Regions from separate parts of the Glutamicibacter sp. MCAF14 genome, predicted to be linked through region 1. Evidence: riboswitches for the same ligand, from Rfam matches in the RefSeq annotation. Region 1 holds a riboswitch; each other region holds the start of a gene.

The links. A riboswitch is a leader RNA that binds a small molecule or an ion and turns the genes downstream of it on or off. The one in region 1 is predicted to bind thiamine pyrophosphate.
Region 2: it holds a riboswitch for thiamine pyrophosphate, as region 1 does, so the genes downstream of both, thiC (phosphomethylpyrimidine synthase ThiC) here and thiM (hydroxyethylthiazole kinase) in region 1, are expected to answer to the same signal.
Region 3: it holds a riboswitch for thiamine pyrophosphate, as region 1 does, so the genes downstream of both, AB4Y71_RS02685 (ECF transporter S component) here and thiM (hydroxyethylthiazole kinase) in region 1, are expected to answer to the same signal.
Region 4: it holds a riboswitch for thiamine pyrophosphate, as region 1 does, so the genes downstream of both, thiO (glycine oxidase ThiO) here and thiM (hydroxyethylthiazole kinase) in region 1, are expected to answer to the same signal.

Annotation. Positions count from the first base shown of each region.
Region 1 covers NZ_JBFREO010000001.1:36,174-40,380, reverse strand. The annotation lists gene thiD (bifunctional hydroxymethylpyrimidine kinase/phosphomethylpyrimidine kinase) at 1-885, opposite strand, end outside; gene thiE (thiamine phosphate synthase) at 882-1,523, opposite strand; gene thiM (hydroxyethylthiazole kinase) at 1,516-2,310, opposite strand; TPP riboswitch at 2,300-2,394, opposite strand; gene AB4Y71_RS00185 (GntR family transcriptional regulator) at 2,432-2,797, opposite strand; gene AB4Y71_RS00180 (hypothetical protein) at 2,794-4,207, opposite strand, start outside.
Region 2 covers NZ_JBFREO010000002.1:183,147-187,353, reverse strand. The annotation lists gene AB4Y71_RS03405 (hypothetical protein) at 1-256, shown strand, start outside; tRNA gene AB4Y71_RS03400 (tRNA-Met) at 419-495, opposite strand; tRNA gene AB4Y71_RS03395 (tRNA-Thr) at 543-614, opposite strand; tRNA gene AB4Y71_RS03390 (tRNA-Thr) at 1,128-1,199, shown strand; TPP riboswitch at 1,400-1,507, shown strand; gene thiC (phosphomethylpyrimidine synthase ThiC) at 1,504-3,246, shown strand; gene AB4Y71_RS03380 (DEAD/DEAH box helicase) at 3,340-4,207, opposite strand, start outside.
Region 3 covers NZ_JBFREO010000002.1:26,413-30,619, reverse strand. The annotation lists gene AB4Y71_RS02690 (ATP-binding cassette domain-containing protein) at 1-810, opposite strand, end outside; gene AB4Y71_RS02685 (ECF transporter S component) at 807-1,415, opposite strand; TPP riboswitch at 1,480-1,600, opposite strand; gene AB4Y71_RS02680 (DUF4235 domain-containing protein) at 1,676-1,927, shown strand; gene mnhG (monovalent cation/H(+) antiporter subunit G) at 1,987-2,391, opposite strand; gene AB4Y71_RS02670 (monovalent cation/H+ antiporter complex subunit F) at 2,391-2,657, opposite strand; gene AB4Y71_RS02665 (Na+/H+ antiporter subunit E) at 2,660-3,286, opposite strand; gene AB4Y71_RS02660 (Na+/H+ antiporter subunit D) at 3,298-4,207, opposite strand, start outside.
Region 4 covers NZ_JBFREO010000002.1:375,135-379,341, forward strand. The annotation lists gene AB4Y71_RS04385 (mechanosensitive ion channel) at 136-1,356, shown strand; gene AB4Y71_RS04390 (GNAT family N-acetyltransferase) at 1,440-2,405, opposite strand; TPP riboswitch at 2,485-2,589, shown strand; gene thiO (glycine oxidase ThiO) at 2,587-3,699, shown strand; gene thiS (sulfur carrier protein ThiS) at 3,715-3,960, shown strand; gene AB4Y71_RS04405 (thiazole synthase) at 3,963-4,207, shown strand, end outside.

The DNA of each region.
Region 1 (4,207 bases):
CTCCAAGGTGCCCTGCGATAGCTGGGTGATGAAATCCAGCTGGTCGATATCCTCGCGGATGTGCTGGATCTTGGCCCACCAGTGGCCCATGGGATCTGCCGTACCGAAGAAGCCGATGAAGTGGTTGACCGGTCCGTGGCCGCTGCCCACCTGCAATTGGTCGGCTGCGGCAATGGCCCGGTCAAGGTAGGACTTTGACTGTTCCAAGGCGATGCTCCAGTCGCCGGTGGCCGCAAAGCGGGTAGCCAGGGTGCTGGAGAGGGTGCAGCCGGTGCCGTGGGTATTGCTGGTGGCATGGCGCGGGCCGTTGAGCTCAAGCTGAACGCCGTTGGCTGAGACCAGCGCATCGGGGCACTGTGCCCCGGCCAGATGCCCGCCCTTGGCCAGCACCAGGGCATCGTGCTTGGCCGCCAGGCGCTGGGCCTGGGACAGAACTTCCTCCCATGCGCTGGCCACTGGTTCGCCCAGCAAGCTGGCAAGCTCCAGGATGTTCGGGGTGATCACCGTGGCACGGTCCAGCAACGAATCAAGGGCTGAATGATCCTCAAGCAGGCGGTCCCCGCTGGTGGCGACCATGACCGGGTCCAGGACTACCGGGGCGTTGATAGTTTCCAGCCAGCTGGTCACTGCGCGGATGACCTCGGAGTTGGCGAGCATCCCGATCTTGATGGCGTCGATGCGAATATCTGTACTAATGGCTTCAAGCTGCGCGAGGACAAAGTCGCCGCTGACCGCCTGGACGCCGGAAACCCCGTGGGTGTTCTGCGCGGTCAGTGCGGTGATGACGCACATGCCATAGCCGCCGTTGGCGGAAATGGCCTTCAAATCTGCCTGGATTCCCGCTCCGCCGGAAGGATCGGAGCCTGCAATGGACAAGATATTCACTTGGCCGCCTCCCATGCCGCCACCAGCTGCGCGCTGGCCTGCTGCGGATCTTCGGCATTGCAGATGGCGCGAACCACGGCCATGCCCGCTCCGCCGCCGGCGCTGATCGCGGCGGCATCGTCCTGGGTCAGCGCGCCGATGGCGACGCAGGGTAATTGAGTTAGGGTGGTGGCCCGGGCAAAGCCCTCAAGCCCCAGGGGCGTGGGGTGGTCCTTTTTAGTCGGAGTGGCGCGGATGGCTCCGACTCCCAGGTAGTCAATCAACGAAGCGTCCGCATTCGCCTGGGCCAGCTGCTCGTCCGTGGAAGCGCTCAAGCCGAGGATCCCGTTGCCGATGAGCTGGCGGGCCAGCGCCACCGGCACATCCTTTTGCCCGATGTGGATGCCGTTCACGGCGGCTCCGGCAGCCCGTGCCGCGAGGTAGACGTCGATCCGGTCGTTGATTAGCAGCTGGGCTTTGCCCTCGGTGAGCTTGGCGGCCGCGCAGGACAGTTCGAAGAATTCCCGGGCGCTTTCTTCCTTGGCGCGAAGCTGGATCCATTCGATCCCTCCGGCGACCGCGCCTTCGATGACTTCCAGGGTGCTGCGCGGGGTGCAGCTGGCGGTGTTGGCAACTAGGTAGGCACCGTAGTTATGCATGGTTCACTTCCTCGTACTTCAAGTTCTGCAGTTCTTCGGGTTCGGTAGCAGCCAGTGCATCCAGGAATGCGACGGCGAAGCTTCCCGGGCCGGTGCTGGCCTCCAGTGCCTTCTCGGCGGCTAGGCCATAGAAGCCGTGGGCGGCGATGGTGGCTTCGAATGGGTCATCGTGCACCGCGAGCATGCCAGCGCAGAAAGCGCCCAAGGCGCAGCCTCCTCCGGTCATCCGGGTCAGGCCGACGCCGTTGGTGTGCACCAGTACGGTGCGCGTGGCATCAATGATGGCGTCGGATTCACCGGAAATTGCCACCACGCAGCCATGCTCTTGTGCAAGCTCGCGGCCAGCATCCAGGGCCGCGGAAACAGTATCCAGAGCATCTACGCCGCGACCGGTGGAGCTCTTCCCGGCCAGTGCCAGGATTTCCGAAGCGTTGCCGCGAATCAGGGCAGGGCGTTGGGTCACGAGGCGCCGGGCGAAGTCGGTGCGTACCGGCAAAGCTCCCACGGCCACCGGGTCCAAGACCCACGGGGTGCCTGCGGCGCTCGCCGAATGCACGGCCTCATCCATGGCGGTGAGCTGTTCGGTGGTTGGCGTACCCAGGTTCACCAGCACGGCCGAAGCAACTTCTGCAAAAGGGCCGGCTTCGCCTGGCAGGTCGGTCATCGCCGGTGAAGCGCCCGATGAGAGCAGCATATTGGCGGTGAAGTTGGATACGACGGTATTGGTCAGGCAGAAAACCAAAGGTGATTGTTGCCGGTATTTCAGGGCAACGGCATGTAAAGCCATGCGACATCCCTCCGCTAGCGTGAACTAGATCAGGTTCTACGGGTCTTATCTCAGTCGGCTTCTCCGACACCCCGTGTCACTGCCCTTGAGCGTACGCACCTAGAGCGTCCACGACAAGTTTTTAACGTTCGCGCCGCGCCACCAGGGCCTTGAGGGTTGCGGCATCCACCTGCTGGGCGGATGCCAATTCCCAGAGATGGTCTACTGCGGCCAAGAGATCCTCACTAGGGTCCACCGAGTGCGCACGCTCATTGACCACCGTGCCGGCACGCCGCCGTGAGCTGATCAGCCCTTCGGCTTCCAATTCCTTGTAGGCGCGCGCCACGGTTCCGGCGGCAACACCGAGGTCCGTGGCCAGGGCACGCACGGTCGGAAGCTTGGCCCCGGCAGCCAGCTCACCTAGGGAAATCAATGAAGCAATCTGCGAGCGGATCTGCTCATAGGGAGGGGTCGCTGCCTGGAGGTCGACTCTGATCTGCGAGCTCATGAAGTACTTGACCGTTGGGGCGAAGGCACGAAGGCGCTGCCCGGGCGCTCAAGGACAATTACCGCTGGGACAACAAAGATCAGCAATGCAAAGAGTCCCAACCCTGCCGGGAACCCATAGCCAATGAGCAGCATGGCCGCCACTGCGCTGGCGGTAACCCGCATCGAACGCAATTCCAGAACCCTGCGGTACCAGATTTCTTCGGCAGCCGAGACGCACCAGGGAATAATTACCCGGCGGGCAAGCCATGTGAATCCACCATGGGAGGCCAGCAGCAAGAGGAGTAGCCCGGCAACAATCACCTTGCTCGGGGATGCGAAGCCCCATAGGTAATCCAAGGGCGGATAAAGCAAGAAGTAGGTGCTGGTGGCAAGCAGCAGGCCCGCACAGGCGTAGGACCACCACGGCAGCGGTGCCGAATGCTTTTCAGCGGCTGCCGCCTGTCGAGATGCCCAATTCATGTAGCCCAGGTACAAGGCATTCAGCCCAAGGTACAGCATCGCAGCTGCCGTGAAGAGGGCGAGGATCCACGTGGTGCGCTGGGCGCTGGGCCATTGGGTTTCATCGGTGACAGTCAAGAAGGTCCAGCCGATTGCGAGGCCGAGCAAGGCCAGCGTTGCAGTGGAGTATTGCAAAACGAATAGCTGTTCACGCAGACGTCCAAAAGCGGTCGGCGCCTTGGCAGCGGAATGAGCTTTCAATGTTGAACGCGGTCCCCAGAAGAATAAGGTGAGGCCCACGGCAAGAGCGCTGTAGTTCAATAATGCGTTCTGGTCAGTGAATAGATTGACCTGTGAATAGTTGAGCACCGACACGGTGAACGCCAGCAGCACGATACCGGTATTGCGCAGCAAGCGGTTAAGCCAGACAGTGCGCAGCGCCTGGTTATCCTCGCTGGTGATACCGGCCAAGGGGCGCCTTCTCAAGATGGCCGCCGCAACCACGGCGGCGGCCACGACGATGCCCGCCAGAGCCACGATGAAGATCGGGAGCATCTGGAGGCCCGATAGTTGCCCGTCCGTTGCGATACCCGACTCGTACATGGAGTATCCGCCCGAATCAACGGAGGTTATTTCAGTGGCAGGGACGCCGATGCGTCCTTCGACCGTGGAAGCCGGCCATAACGACCCCACGGCGGCCAGCAGCAGCAGCCCGACAAAAATCCCGAGCGACTTAGGGAAGGGGGTGGCCAGGGTGCGGGCTTCGAGCGAAGCGGTGCGCACCGGCTGCAATTCCTTGGGCCAGGTGAACAAGCCGATCATATAGACCAAGGGAACCCAGATTCCCGGGGTGAGCGCCTCGATGAAGGCAGAACTTGGATTCGGTTCGGAAACCGGAATGCTCCATGTCCTGGACAGGTCCCACGAGGTTGAAGCGAAGAATGCGATTAAAGCGCACCAGAATGAGTGC
Region 2 (4,207 bases), on a different contig from region 1:
AGCAGCACGCGAAATGGCAATCTTGACGTTGGCTCTCCTGGCAGCACTTCTCATCGTGGTATCCGATGAACCAATCTATGGCCTCTTGCTTGGCAGCTGGGCTTTGATGGGGTGGTTCTGGTTCCGCGACAAACAGCAAAAAGTCACTGTGGATGCCAGTGATCTTGACCCGAAAGATGTCAAAGCCTACCGGCAGCAGCACCGCGGCGCGACGATAAGCGATGCAGTCAACGCACTGGGCAAGCCAAAGCCATAAGAAGCGATCTTCACCTGCCAGGTGATTCACAAACGAATCACTTGGCAGGCAAGCAAGCAGGCGAAAAATTCAAGAATTCTCCAGACCTTACTTAGGGGCCCGATTTGTCCTGAGTGCCTGAAATCCAAAAAAGACCCACAGCAAAAGCTGCGGGTCTTCATTTGGTAGCGGCGCCGGGACTCGATCCCGGGACCTCACGATTATGAGTCGTGCGCTCTAACCAGCTGAGCTACGCCGCCACAAGTGAGAAGCAATCCAGTAGAAGCCAAGAAAGCTTCTCACTCAGAGCCCCCTGCCGGAATCGATCCGGCGACCTCGTTCTTACCAAGAACGCGCTCTACCACTGAGCTAAGGGGGCAACGAGTAAATACTCTACACGGATTTCCCAGCAAAGAAAAATCGGCCAACTCGCCCATAGGAATGGCCCATCCAAAACGAATAAGGCCTAGTCAGTGCTAATTTACATGCAGGGCCCATGCGACGTAGAACTATGAGTGGCACAAAAAGGGCTTGGGTGACGATGCTCACTTTGGTAATTCCCTGGGCTCACTAGCGCTTTTGCACTAGACCGCATGCCTCGAACGATGATCAGGTGACTTTGCCCAGCAACCGTCCTGACGCCCGACGGGAAACCCGTTCCCATCGGCAGCAAACCCCTGCACGAAGCCGCGGTGGGCGCCCGGAGCATCAAAGCAAGAAAAAGATCTTTTCTAAGATGCTGAATGCCTCAAATTCCTTTCACTACCCAGCTAATTTCACACTCGGGTATCTATGCACCAAACGCAACCTGAGTAGTGATGTTGTGACGTCAGCAACAAATTCTCAGCGGATTTTGCAAACCTTAAAAACCTGTGTAAAGTATTTACCTGTTGCCCCCTTAGCTCAGTGGTAGAGCGCGTTCTTGGTAAGAACGAGGTCGCCGGATCGATTCCGGCAGGGGGCTCGAAATAAGAGAGACAATCTGATTGCAGATTGTCTCTCTTTTCGTTTCCCCAAAAGTTTCTCCCACTACGCCCCACAGCAGCCTGTTTCCCAGCTGCCAGCGAGAGTGAAACCACTTCCCATCTTCTGGACCGCTGCTTCTTCACATCCATAATTTGTGCAGCGCTGCTGTCTTTTCTGGCAGAAATCGTGCTAAGTTGATCGCGACCACACGGGTGCCCTGGCAAGGGCTGAGATCGGACTATCGCCGTCCGCGACCGTTGAACCTGTCCGGGTAATGCCGGCGAAGGAAGTGAGTTTCCCCAGTGGAACAATTTGAACAGCACCTTGCCCACACCCTTGCCTACCGCGTGTCTGAGGGAATTTCCGTTCCCGTCACCCAGATCCAATTGGCTGGCTCCCCCAATGGCGAGCTAAATGAACCGTTGCAGGTGTATCGCACCAGCGGACCGGGAAGCGAACCCACCCAAGGATTGCAGCCTTTCCGCGAACCGTGGATCCTGGAACGCGGGGATGTGGAAACCTATGAGGGTCGAGAACGCAATCTGCACGATGACGGACGCTCTGCGGTTCGCAGAGGCACCGCCAGCGCAGAGTGGGCCGGACGCTCGGCGCCTCCGCGAAGGGCCGTCAGCGCAGCCCGTGTGACCCAGATGCACTATGCCCGGGCCGGGATCATCACCCCGGAAATGCGCTATGTTGCCATACGCGAAGAATGCGATGTCGAACTGGTGCGCAGCGAGCTTGCGGCCGGCCGGGCCATCATCCCGGCGAACATAAACCACCCGGAATCCGAGCCGATGATCATCGGCAAGGCCTTCTTGGTGAAAATCAATGCGAATATCGGCAATTCGGCGGTGACCAGCTCCATCGCCGAGGAAGTCTCCAAGCTGCAGTGGGCAGCCAAGTGGGGTGCGGACACGGTCATGGATCTGTCCACCGGAGATGACATCCACACCACCCGCGAGTGGATCATCCGCAATTCGCCGGTGCCCATCGGCACCGTGCCGATCTACCAGGCTCTGGAGAAGGTCAATGGCGAAGCTAATGAACTGACGTGGGAGATCTTCCGGGACACCGTCATTGAGCAGTGCGAGCAGGGCGTGGACTACATGACCATCCACGCCGGAGTGCTGCTGCGCTACATCCCGCTGACCGCCAACCGCGTCACCGGCATGGTCTCGCGCGGCGGGTCCATCATGGCAGGCTGGTGCTTGGCGCACCATCAGGAGAATTTCCTCTACACCCACTTCGATGAGCTGTGCGAGATCTTCGCGCAGTACGATGTGGCGTTCTCGCTGGGCGACGGGCTGCGCCCTGGTTCCATTGCGGATGCCAATGACGCCGCCCAGTTCGCCGAGCTGGACACCTTGGCAGAGCTGACCAAGCGCGCCTGGAAGTACGACGTTCAGGTGATGGTGGAAGGACCGGGGCATATCCCGTTCCACCTGGTGCGCGAGAATGTGGAGCGCCAGCAGGAACTGTGCGATGGGGCTCCGTTCTACACGCTGGGCCCGCTGGTCACCGATATCGCTCCGGGCTACGACCACATCACCAGCGCCATCGGCGCCACCGAGATCGCCCGCTACGGCACCGCGATGCTCTGCTACGTCACTCCCAAGGAGCATCTGGGACTGCCTAACCGGGATGATGTGAAAACCGGCGTCATCACCTACAAGATCGCCGCGCACGCCGCAGATCTGGCCAAGGGCCACCCTGGGGCCACGGCTCGCGATGATGCGTTGAGCAAGGCGCGCTTCGAGTTCCGCTGGCATGACCAGTTCGCGCTGTCCCTGGACCCGGTCACAGCCCAGGAATTCCATGACGAGACGCTGCCGGCCGAACCAGCCAAGACCGCGCATTTCTGCTCCATGTGCGGGCCGAAGTTCTGTTCCATGCGCATTTCCCAGGATATCCGTGACGAGTACGGATCCGCCGAGGCCCAAGCCGCGCTGGCCGGGATGGCGCAGAAGAGCAGGCAGTTCTTGGAAAGCGGCGGCACGGTCTACCTCGGGGACCAGATCCCGTTGGGAAGCCCGGCCCCGTAAGCGGGCTCCGGTTAACGGAAAACGCCCTCGGAGCAAGCTTCATGCTTGCCCCGAGGGCGTTATCTAATGCTGTTCAGCTAGTGTGCGACAGGCTTAGTAGTCGCGACGTCCACCGCTACGGCCCGAATCGCTGTAGCGATCCTTGCCGCCGCGTCCGCCGCCGCCGAAGCCGCCACGTCCGCCACCACGGCCACCGCCGAAGCCGCCACGTCCGCCGCCACTGCGACCGCCACCGAAGCCGCCGCCACGGCCGCCGCGGAAGCCACCGCGGTCGCCGTCGTCTTCACGACGTGGGCTGCGGCCATTGTCGAGCTCGAGCTCAATGGCTTCGCCGCCGATGCGGGTCTTGGACAGTGCACGCCACTGGTCCTTGGTCAGCTCGGCTGGCAGCTCGACCAGGGTGTGGTCCGAACGGATCTCGATGCCGCCGATTTCCGAAGAATCGAAGCCACCTTCGTTAGCCAGTGCGCCAACGATCGAGCCTGGCTGCACGCGGTTGCGGCGGCCAACGGCCAGACGGTACATGGCGTTGCCTTCAGCAGCGGTCTTGCGGGCACGTGGACCACGATCGCCACGCTCACCGCGTTCGCCGCCTCGCTCTGGGCGATCCATGCGGGCCTTCTTCGAAGGCGACATGACTGGTTCGGTCATCAGCAGCGGGCGACCGCCCTGAGCCATCAGAGCCAGCGCAGCTGCGATTTCCAGCTGATCCAGGTCTTCGTGCTCGGAAGCGAACTTCTCCACGATTTCGCGGAAGGTAGTCAGGTCCTGGCCGCTGATGGTCTTGTCGATGCGATCGGTGAACTTCTGGATACGGCGGTCGTTGACCGAATCCAGCGAAGGCAGCTGCATCTGGGTCACCGGCTGGCGGGTAGCCTTCTCGATGGCACGCAGCAAGTACTTCTCGCGTGGGGTCATGAACAAGATCGCGTCGCCCTTGCGGCCGGCACGGCCGGTACGG
Region 3 (4,207 bases), on a different contig from region 1:
TGCAGCGGCTACCTGTGGAAGGTATCCGGGGATCCACAGCCCGGCAGCCGCCAGCTCGTTGCGCACCGTGGCGTCCGTATAGAGCTGCTGGGGGTCCAGATCATGCGCGACTCCCCCACCAGGCTGCAGCACGATCACCCGGTCGACATGTTGCGCCCAGGCATCAAGACGATGCTCGACAATGATCAAGGTGGCCCCCGATATCCGGGCCGCGTTCAGTACCGCATCGCGCAATAGCTCGATGCTTTGCGGATCCACATTGGCAGTGGGCTCATCGAGCAGCATCACGCTTGGCTCCATGGCCAGAATGCCGGCCAGGGCCAACCGCTGCTTCTGCCCACCAGAGAGTTCCTGAGTTCGGTGATCATGAGCCAACGCGCCCAGCCCCACCGCGTTCAACGCTTCGGGGATGCGCTGGCGAATCACCTGCGGATCAATCCCGAGGTTCTCCGCACCAAAAGCCACATCATCAGCGACCCGGCTTTGCACCACCTGAGTTTCTGGATCCTGCTGCATCAGCCCCACCGGATGGGTGCGGCTGAAGGCATCGGACCCGTCTATGAGCAGACGCCCGGATACCTGCTCGGCCTCATCGGCTTCGAGCAATCCTGCCATGGCGTGCAACAGTGTCGATTTGCCGGCACCTGAAGGACCGACCAGCAGCACCTTTTCTCCGGCGTGGATCTGCAGATCCAACCCGGAGATAGCCGGCTGGTGCCGTTCGGTGTGCTGCCACCCGAAGCCTGTTGCGGTAATTGCCGCCCCACGCTGGGTTTTACTGGCGGCCCCGGAATTGGCAACGAAACTCATTTTGAGCTTTCCAAGTGCGCACGCCGGCTGGCCAGCGCGCTCAGTGCTCCAGTCTTGGCCAGGGCACGAGTGGCCAGCCAGGACAGCAGACCGGCAACAATCAGTCCGGAAACACCGGTGGCGATCACGTGGAAGATCTTCATCCCCGCGGTGTACTCAACGTAGTAGGCCATGATGTAGGCCTCGGAAAATCCAGCAAACAGCCCGGAGAGCAGGCCTGCCAGCAGTGCAACGCCCAGGTTCCATTTGCGGTAGCGGAATGCGGCGAAGACCAGTTCTGCACCCAAGCCCTGGACCGCTCCGGAGATCAGCACGGTCAAGCCATAGTGCGAGCCGAGCAACGCTTCAACGACAGCGGCCAGCAACTCGCAATAGATCGCGGCTCCTGGCTTGCGGATGATCAGCGCACCGAGCACCGCTGGGAATAGCCACATGCCGGTGAGCAGTGCGGTAGCTGGTGGGAATGCGGCAAAAGCCAGTGAGAACAGGCCATATCCGGCGCTCCATGCCCAGAAGATGACCCCTGAAGCTACTGCGATCACCGAGGCGACCACGATGTCAACTACACGCCAGCCGGTACGCTGCTTCGATACTGTTTCGTTCATTGTTACTCCTCCTGTGCAAGGAGGGGAGATGGACGGAATGAGGGCATGTTCCCATGCCTATCCGCATCCGAGATGCTCGACTTCCTTCGCCGGTACTAGCCGGGGCAGGTTCGAGGGTCTGCGATCTATCGCACTCTCAGCGTCTTGCGACTTTTAAAAAGTCTGACGCTCCCCTGTCGGAAAAAATACTGCTCCCCCACCATACCGCAGGTATGCTGGGCAGAGGAACGATAAGTCAAGACCTTGATCGTGAGGAAAAAATGGATAAAGTGCAGAAACTTGTCACCACCGGCATCACCGTTGGTGCAGGCATTCTCGGCGGCAAGCTAGTTGATTTCCTTTGGTTGAAGGCCACCGGCAGCAAAGCGCCACGCAAGGGCACTGACGAAGCAGCTGAAGCTTCATTCCGTAAGGCACTGGGCTTTGCCGTGGTCTCCGCTCTGGTGGCAGCGATCATGCAGACCGTTGCAGACCGCAGCGCCAACAAGGTTGTTGCCAAGTTCACTAAGTAGGCATCGGCATTAAGCCATGAAGCGGGAGCCGCGATATTTGCGTGGCTCCCGCTTTGCGTTTAATTCTGGTTTTCTCCGGGTTGGTCCTTGGTGATCGGAGTGGCTTCGGTTGGTGGAGTGGAATTGACCTTGTTCACGACCAGGCTCAACTCATCGGAGAAGAGTGTCTCCTTGGCCGCGTGCTTGGTGCGGTAGCCGGATCGGCCGATCATGTGGGCAGAAACAGGTGCGGTCAGCAGCTGCATTCCCCAGGCCAGGACCAGCACCGGGATCACCGCCCAGCTGCGCAGATGAATGGCCAGTCCGGCGAAGATCAGCAGGAAACCGAGCACCTGCGGCTTGGTCGCGGCATGCATGCGGGTGAGCATATCCGGGAAGGTCAGCAGGCCGATACCGGCAATCAAAGACATCAGGCAGCCCACGACCAGCAGTATCGCGACAAGAATATCGAGGAAGAGATCCATTAGGCGTTCCTCTGATCCGAAACGAAGCGCGAGACGGTCACAGAGCCGATGAAGCCGAGCATGCAGGCGGCCACCACGAACAACAGGTAGTCGGTGTGCTTGTGCAAAACCATTTCCAGGCACAGCGCGGCGGAGATGATCAGCAACATCACGTCCAGGGCCAGCACCCGGTCAAGAATCGACGGGCCTTTGGCCACGCGGACCAGGCAAGCTACGGCCCCAAGGCACAGCATGATGCCGCAGATCCAAATGACGATGTCCATCATGTCTATTCCTTCCTCGCAGCAAAGTCCGGTCCGCATTCATTCTTGATCGCTTCGTACTCATCCGGACTGCCGATGGCCATGATCAGCCGGCGCTCGATGTCGCGGATGGCCGCCCGGGCTTTCTCCACATCTGCCGGAGATTCAATGTCGATGTAGTGCAGGTACAGGGTCGATGAGCTGCGGTCCACGTCGATCACGAACGAACCCGGGATCAGCGTGAGCACGTGGCCCACGGTCATCACGATCAGATCCGAGCCGGTGCGCAGCGGCACCGCGATGATGGCGCTGTGCGTCTTCTTGCCGTTGGCGATGGCCAGCTTGGCCACGTGGAAGCTGGCCACGACCACTTGGCCCATGAACCAGATGAACAGCTTCAGGCAGTACCACAGGTTGATGCGTCCGGACAGGACCACCGGCGGCAGCGGGAAGAGGTTGACGATGACCAGCGCGATGACCGCGCCGAAGATCATGTTGCCCAGCGAGAAGTCCTGCCACAGGGCGCCCCAGACGAAGAGCAGCAACAGCAGCAGCGGCCATTCCTGCTTGAATGTCGCGCGGTGGCGCACACCGGAGGTATCCAGCGCATCATCGATACGCTGGTCGCGCGGTTCAAAATTCCTATTCGGCATCATCCCTCCAATCAGAGTGGCAAGATCGCAGTGATATAAGGTTCGCGGGCAATCAGTTCCACGGCCACGCGCTCACAGAATTCGAAGATCGGTCCGGCAAAGACGGTCAGCGCAATACCTGCAAGCACCAGCGAACCGGTGGCATAACGCATGCCCCACGGCAGGGATTCGGCTTCCAGGGACTTGGCCAGCTTCAAACCCAGTCGGGGGTTCTGCCCTCCTCCGGCCAGGGTCTCATCGGCCACCCGGGTCGCTTCGGCGACCAGCCCCTGGTTGGGAACTTCGGCATCAGCGGCACGGCGCCAGAACACCCGGGCCCACACGCGGATGATCGCCATCAAGGTCAGCAAGCTGGTGAGCAGCCCGGCACCGATCACGATCCAGGTCAGCGCATCAGCCTCTTGCGCGGCCGCATGAAGCAGCCCGAACTTGCCCAGGAACCCGGAGAACGGCGGGATGCCGCCCAGGTTGATGGCCGGAATGAAGAACAACAGCGAAAGCGCCGGGGAAAGCTTGGCCAGCGAACCGAGCCGGGTGACATTCGAACTGCCGGCACGGCGTTCGATCAGCCCGGCGACCATGAACAGCGAGGTCTGCACGATGATGTGGTGGCCCACGTAGTAGACGGTCGCGGCGATGGCCAGCGGCCCGCCCACGGCCACACCGAAGATCAGGTAGCCGATGTGGCTGGTGAGCGTAAAGGACAGCATGCGCTTGAAGTCCGTCTGCGCCAGCGCACCGAGGATACCAATGACCATGGTCAGCGCCGCCACCACCAGCAGTCCGGCGTTCACCGCACCACCCGGGAAGAGCAGGGTTTCGGTGCGGATAATCGCGTACACGCCCACCTTGGTCAGCAACCCGGCGAACACCGCGGTCACCGGGGCCGGTGCCGTCGGGTAGGAGTCCGGCAGCCACAAG
Region 4 (4,207 bases), on a different contig from region 1:
GCTAATATTTCATAAGGTTTTCGCAATTCAACCTGTGAAAGTCTATTGAATCAAGCTGGGGGTATTGGACTTTGCCCTAGTCAGTGTTGGAACTTCATCGTAGGGTCGGATTGTCCCTACGTTGAAGGAGCAGCAATGCAGTCTGAGAACGTTTTAGGAAATATCGACTGGGCGTCGATGCTACAAAAGGTTGGCATCGCGCTAATCATCCTCATCATTACGTGGCTTGTTGCGCGCATAGTTCGTTGGGCTGCAGCCAAACTGGTGACTAGGGTGAAGTTCCTGCAAAAGCAGGGCAATGACGGAGAGCAGATAGGCCAATCCCTCGGCAAGGTTGCAGGGTTGATTGTCTGGCTCTTTGGCCTGGTAGCAATCTTGCAAGTCTTCGCACTATCTGAAGTCCTCTCGCCGGTGCAGGGTCTGCTCGGCGGCGTAATGGCCTTCATTCCAAACCTCATCGGTGCAGGCTTCATCTTCTTCATCGGCTACGTGATCGCAAATATCGTTCGCCAGCTATTGAAGACCGCGTTGGGAACCGTAGACTTCAGCAGCTTGGTCCGCAAAGTCACCCCGCGCGGCGAACCTGTAGATGGAGTCCAGTCACGCGAATCCCAAGCGAAGATCGTTGACATCATTTCCAACATCGTCTTCGCCTTGATCTTGCTGGTCGTGGCAATTTCGGCCCTGCAGGTACTGGGAATCGCGGCAATTTCGGATCCTGCTCAGCAGATGCTGCAGCTGGTCTTCACCGCAATCCCACAGGTCATTATGGCCTTGGCTCTGTTGGCAGTCGGTATCCTGATTGCCAAGTTCGTCGGTCAGTTGCTTGAAACCACTCTTCACGGTGTGGGTACCGACTCGGTCGTGGCCCAGTGGGGCATTGTTCCCGAAGGCAAGAGCGCATCGGGAATCATTGCCGGCATCGTCAAGATCGCTATCGTGCTGTTCTTCGGCGTGATGGCAGCTCAGATGCTGAACTTCCCAGCGATCACCAACATCCTCAACGAGATCCTGGCCCTGGGTGGCAAGATCATCTTCGGCGCAGCAATCATTGCCGCAGGTTTCGTCATCGCCAATGTCATCGGACGGTTCTTGGGTGACACCACCGCTTCAAAGATCATCCGCTACACAGCAATTGCGCTGTTCGTAGCGATGGGCCTGAAGTACATGGGTATCGCCGATTCGATCATCAACATGGCCTTCGGCGCAATTGTCATCGGTGCAGCACTGGCAGCAGCGCTGGCCTTTGGACTTGGCGGACGCGATGCAGCCGCACGCACGCTGACCAAGATGGAAGCAAGCAAGAACAACGACGGCCCGAATACGATGCCACCATCGTCAACCCCTGGTATCTAACTATCAATCACAGAACTTGAGGGACAGATAAAAAGCCACGGAATCCAATTTTGGATTCCGTGGCTTTTTTGAATTTCAGCACGCTACGGTTGCCTGCTCCACGGCAGCGCGTTCACTGCCGGTGCCGGGTCGGTGCGCAACCGAGCATAGGTATACACATCAATGCGATTGCCATCCACCAAGAACTTGCCCCGCTCGATTCCCTCACGCAGGAAACCATTGCTTTCGGCCACGTGCTTTGAACTGGGATTATTTGCCCGCAGTCCAAGCTCCAAGCGGTAGAGACCCAACTCGCCGAAAAGATAATCCACCAAACTCGCCACAGCACGGGTAGCCAGTGATCGGCCACGGTACTTCTGGTTCATCCAATACCAAACCCACGCGTTCTCATTGGAATGGTTCACCGTCCCGCACACCAAGCCAACCAACCGATCTTCGATGGTCACCGCCAGTGCCCGCTGGCGTTTCCTATCCTCAAGCAGCGCTTGGACATACGCGTGAGCTTTCTGCGGGGTATCGGCATCGCCTTGGCGCTTCATATCAGGGTTTGAAGAAAATGCCTCGAACACCGCTGCTGCATCAGATGGTTCAAGTGGACGCACACAAAATTCATCTCCTGCGCTCGCAGCCGCTTCAGCTTTTGGAGTAGAAGCAGGGATCTGTGCGCTGCTGGTGGTGCCCTGATGGAAGATCATCTGCCAGCGATCCTGCTCAAGGATCCACAGCGAACTGCGCTCGCTGCTCACCTCGGCATGCAAGTGCCAGCGTAAAAGCACCAGGTGCCCTGCCAGCTGCAACGCCACCGGGTTCGCCACCTTCAACGGGCCCGACTGTCGAATGGGTTCCATGGCCAGCTGGGCGATGATGCTCTCCCGGTCATAGTTCCGTCCGCTGGCTCCAACCTCGCGGAACCAAGGATGCAAGAGCCGCTTCAATTCCTCGACGCTGCTCCGGCGACTTGGATCCAGCAGTTCTTGCTCCAAGTCGATGATGACTTGGGCCAGCGAAGAATCAAGCCGAAGAGCTACAGGGAAGTCTTGAAAATCCATACCAGTAACTACATCACAGAAGATGACGGAACTAGTGGCAATAAAGTTCGACATTATGAGCTAGCTCATGCTTATAATCGCAGTAATCCGCGGGAGCCTGAATTGACCAGGCTGAGAGGGCACCGAGCCGACCGCTACACCTGATGCGGGTCATGCCGCCGTAGGAAGGAAGCGTGCCCTTGTGCATGTCAATATCGTTGGTGCCGGAATTATTGGCCTGGCTATCGCATTCGAACTCCAATCCCGAGCTCACACCGTCACGCTTATCGATCCGGGTCCGGGCCACGGCGCCAGCTATGCAGCGGCAGGAATGCTCGCTCCGGCAGCTGAAACCAATTGGGGCCACGGTGAGCTGCATCAGCTGCTCGCCGCATCGAATGCAGCCTATCCACAATTTATTGAACGCATAGAATCCGTGACCGGGCACCGGCCGGACTACCTGCAAAACTCCACGCTGGTTGTCGCTGCCGAGCCTGCTGACCGCGAAGCATTACATGAATTGGCAGAGCTGCAAGTATCCCTTGGACTGTGTGCGCAAAAGCTGTTGCCAAGCCAAGCACGAAAACTCGAACCGGCGTTGGCCGCCAATATCGCAGGCGCGGTCCTGTGCGAAGAAGACCATCAGGTCGACCCGCGCTCAGTTCTCAAGATCCTGCTGGCGCACCTGCGTCCGTCGCTCATTGAAGAATCCGTGCAGACGCTGCTCACTAAAGGGGAGCGGACCGTCGGGGTTCGCACCGTAACAGGCCGGATCCTCGAAGCTGACCAGACCATCCTTGCCACCGGGCTTGGCACGGTTCAAGGCCTCCCGCATCTTCCGCTGCGCCCGGTCTATGGAGATATCCTGCGGATCCAAGGACCTGCAGGACCTCCGCTGATTACCCGCACCATCCGCGGCATCGTGCACCGGGACAACGTGTACTTGGTCCCGAGAAAGGACGGCAGCCTGGTGCTTGGCGCCAGTGTCCGCGAAGATGCGCAACCGGCAGTGAACATCGGGGCCATGCACAACCTGCTGGACAATGCCCGCAAGCTGGTTCCCGGGATCAGCGAGTGCACCTTGAACGAAGCCACAGCCCGAGCCCGTCCAGCCACCCCGGATGACCGGCCGCTGATTGGCCGCCTTGATCCGGGCCTGGTTCTCAGCACCGGATATTCCCGCCACGGTGTCCTCTTGACCCCGTTGGGCGCCCGGATGACCACCGACCTCATCGATGGCGCAGAACCTGGGCAATTCGACTTGGCAGTGAACCCGCACCGCTTTGCTACGACAACTACTCTGAGCACTCATTGAATGGAGCACGCAGCTATGAAAACCATCGGCATCAACTTCAATTCCCAGCCAGTAGACCTGGCCGAAGGCACGACCCTGCGCGAACTGATCAGCACGAGCATCGGCAAGGAAATGGATGACAACTCGCTGGCAGTAGACGGCAGCAAGCTGGGAATCGCAGCCGCGGTCAATGGGGCCGTTGTCCCACGAAGCGCGTGGAATACCTGCCTGCTGGCCCAAGGGCACAGCGTTGAACTCGTTACCGCCGCCCAAGGAGGCTAAGCATGGAAACGCAAAACATCACCGAATTAGACAGCCAAACCGATCCCTTCCAGATCGCCGGGCGCACCCTGTCCTCCCGCTTGATCCTGGGCACCGGGGGAGCAACCTCGCTTGCCACCTTGGAAACCGCGCTGCAAGTCTCCGGCACCGAACTGACCACCGTGGCCATCCGCCACTTCTCGGCAGCCGGAGCCGGCAGCGTCTATGAACTCTTGCAGCGCAACAACGTGATCCCGCTGCCTAACAC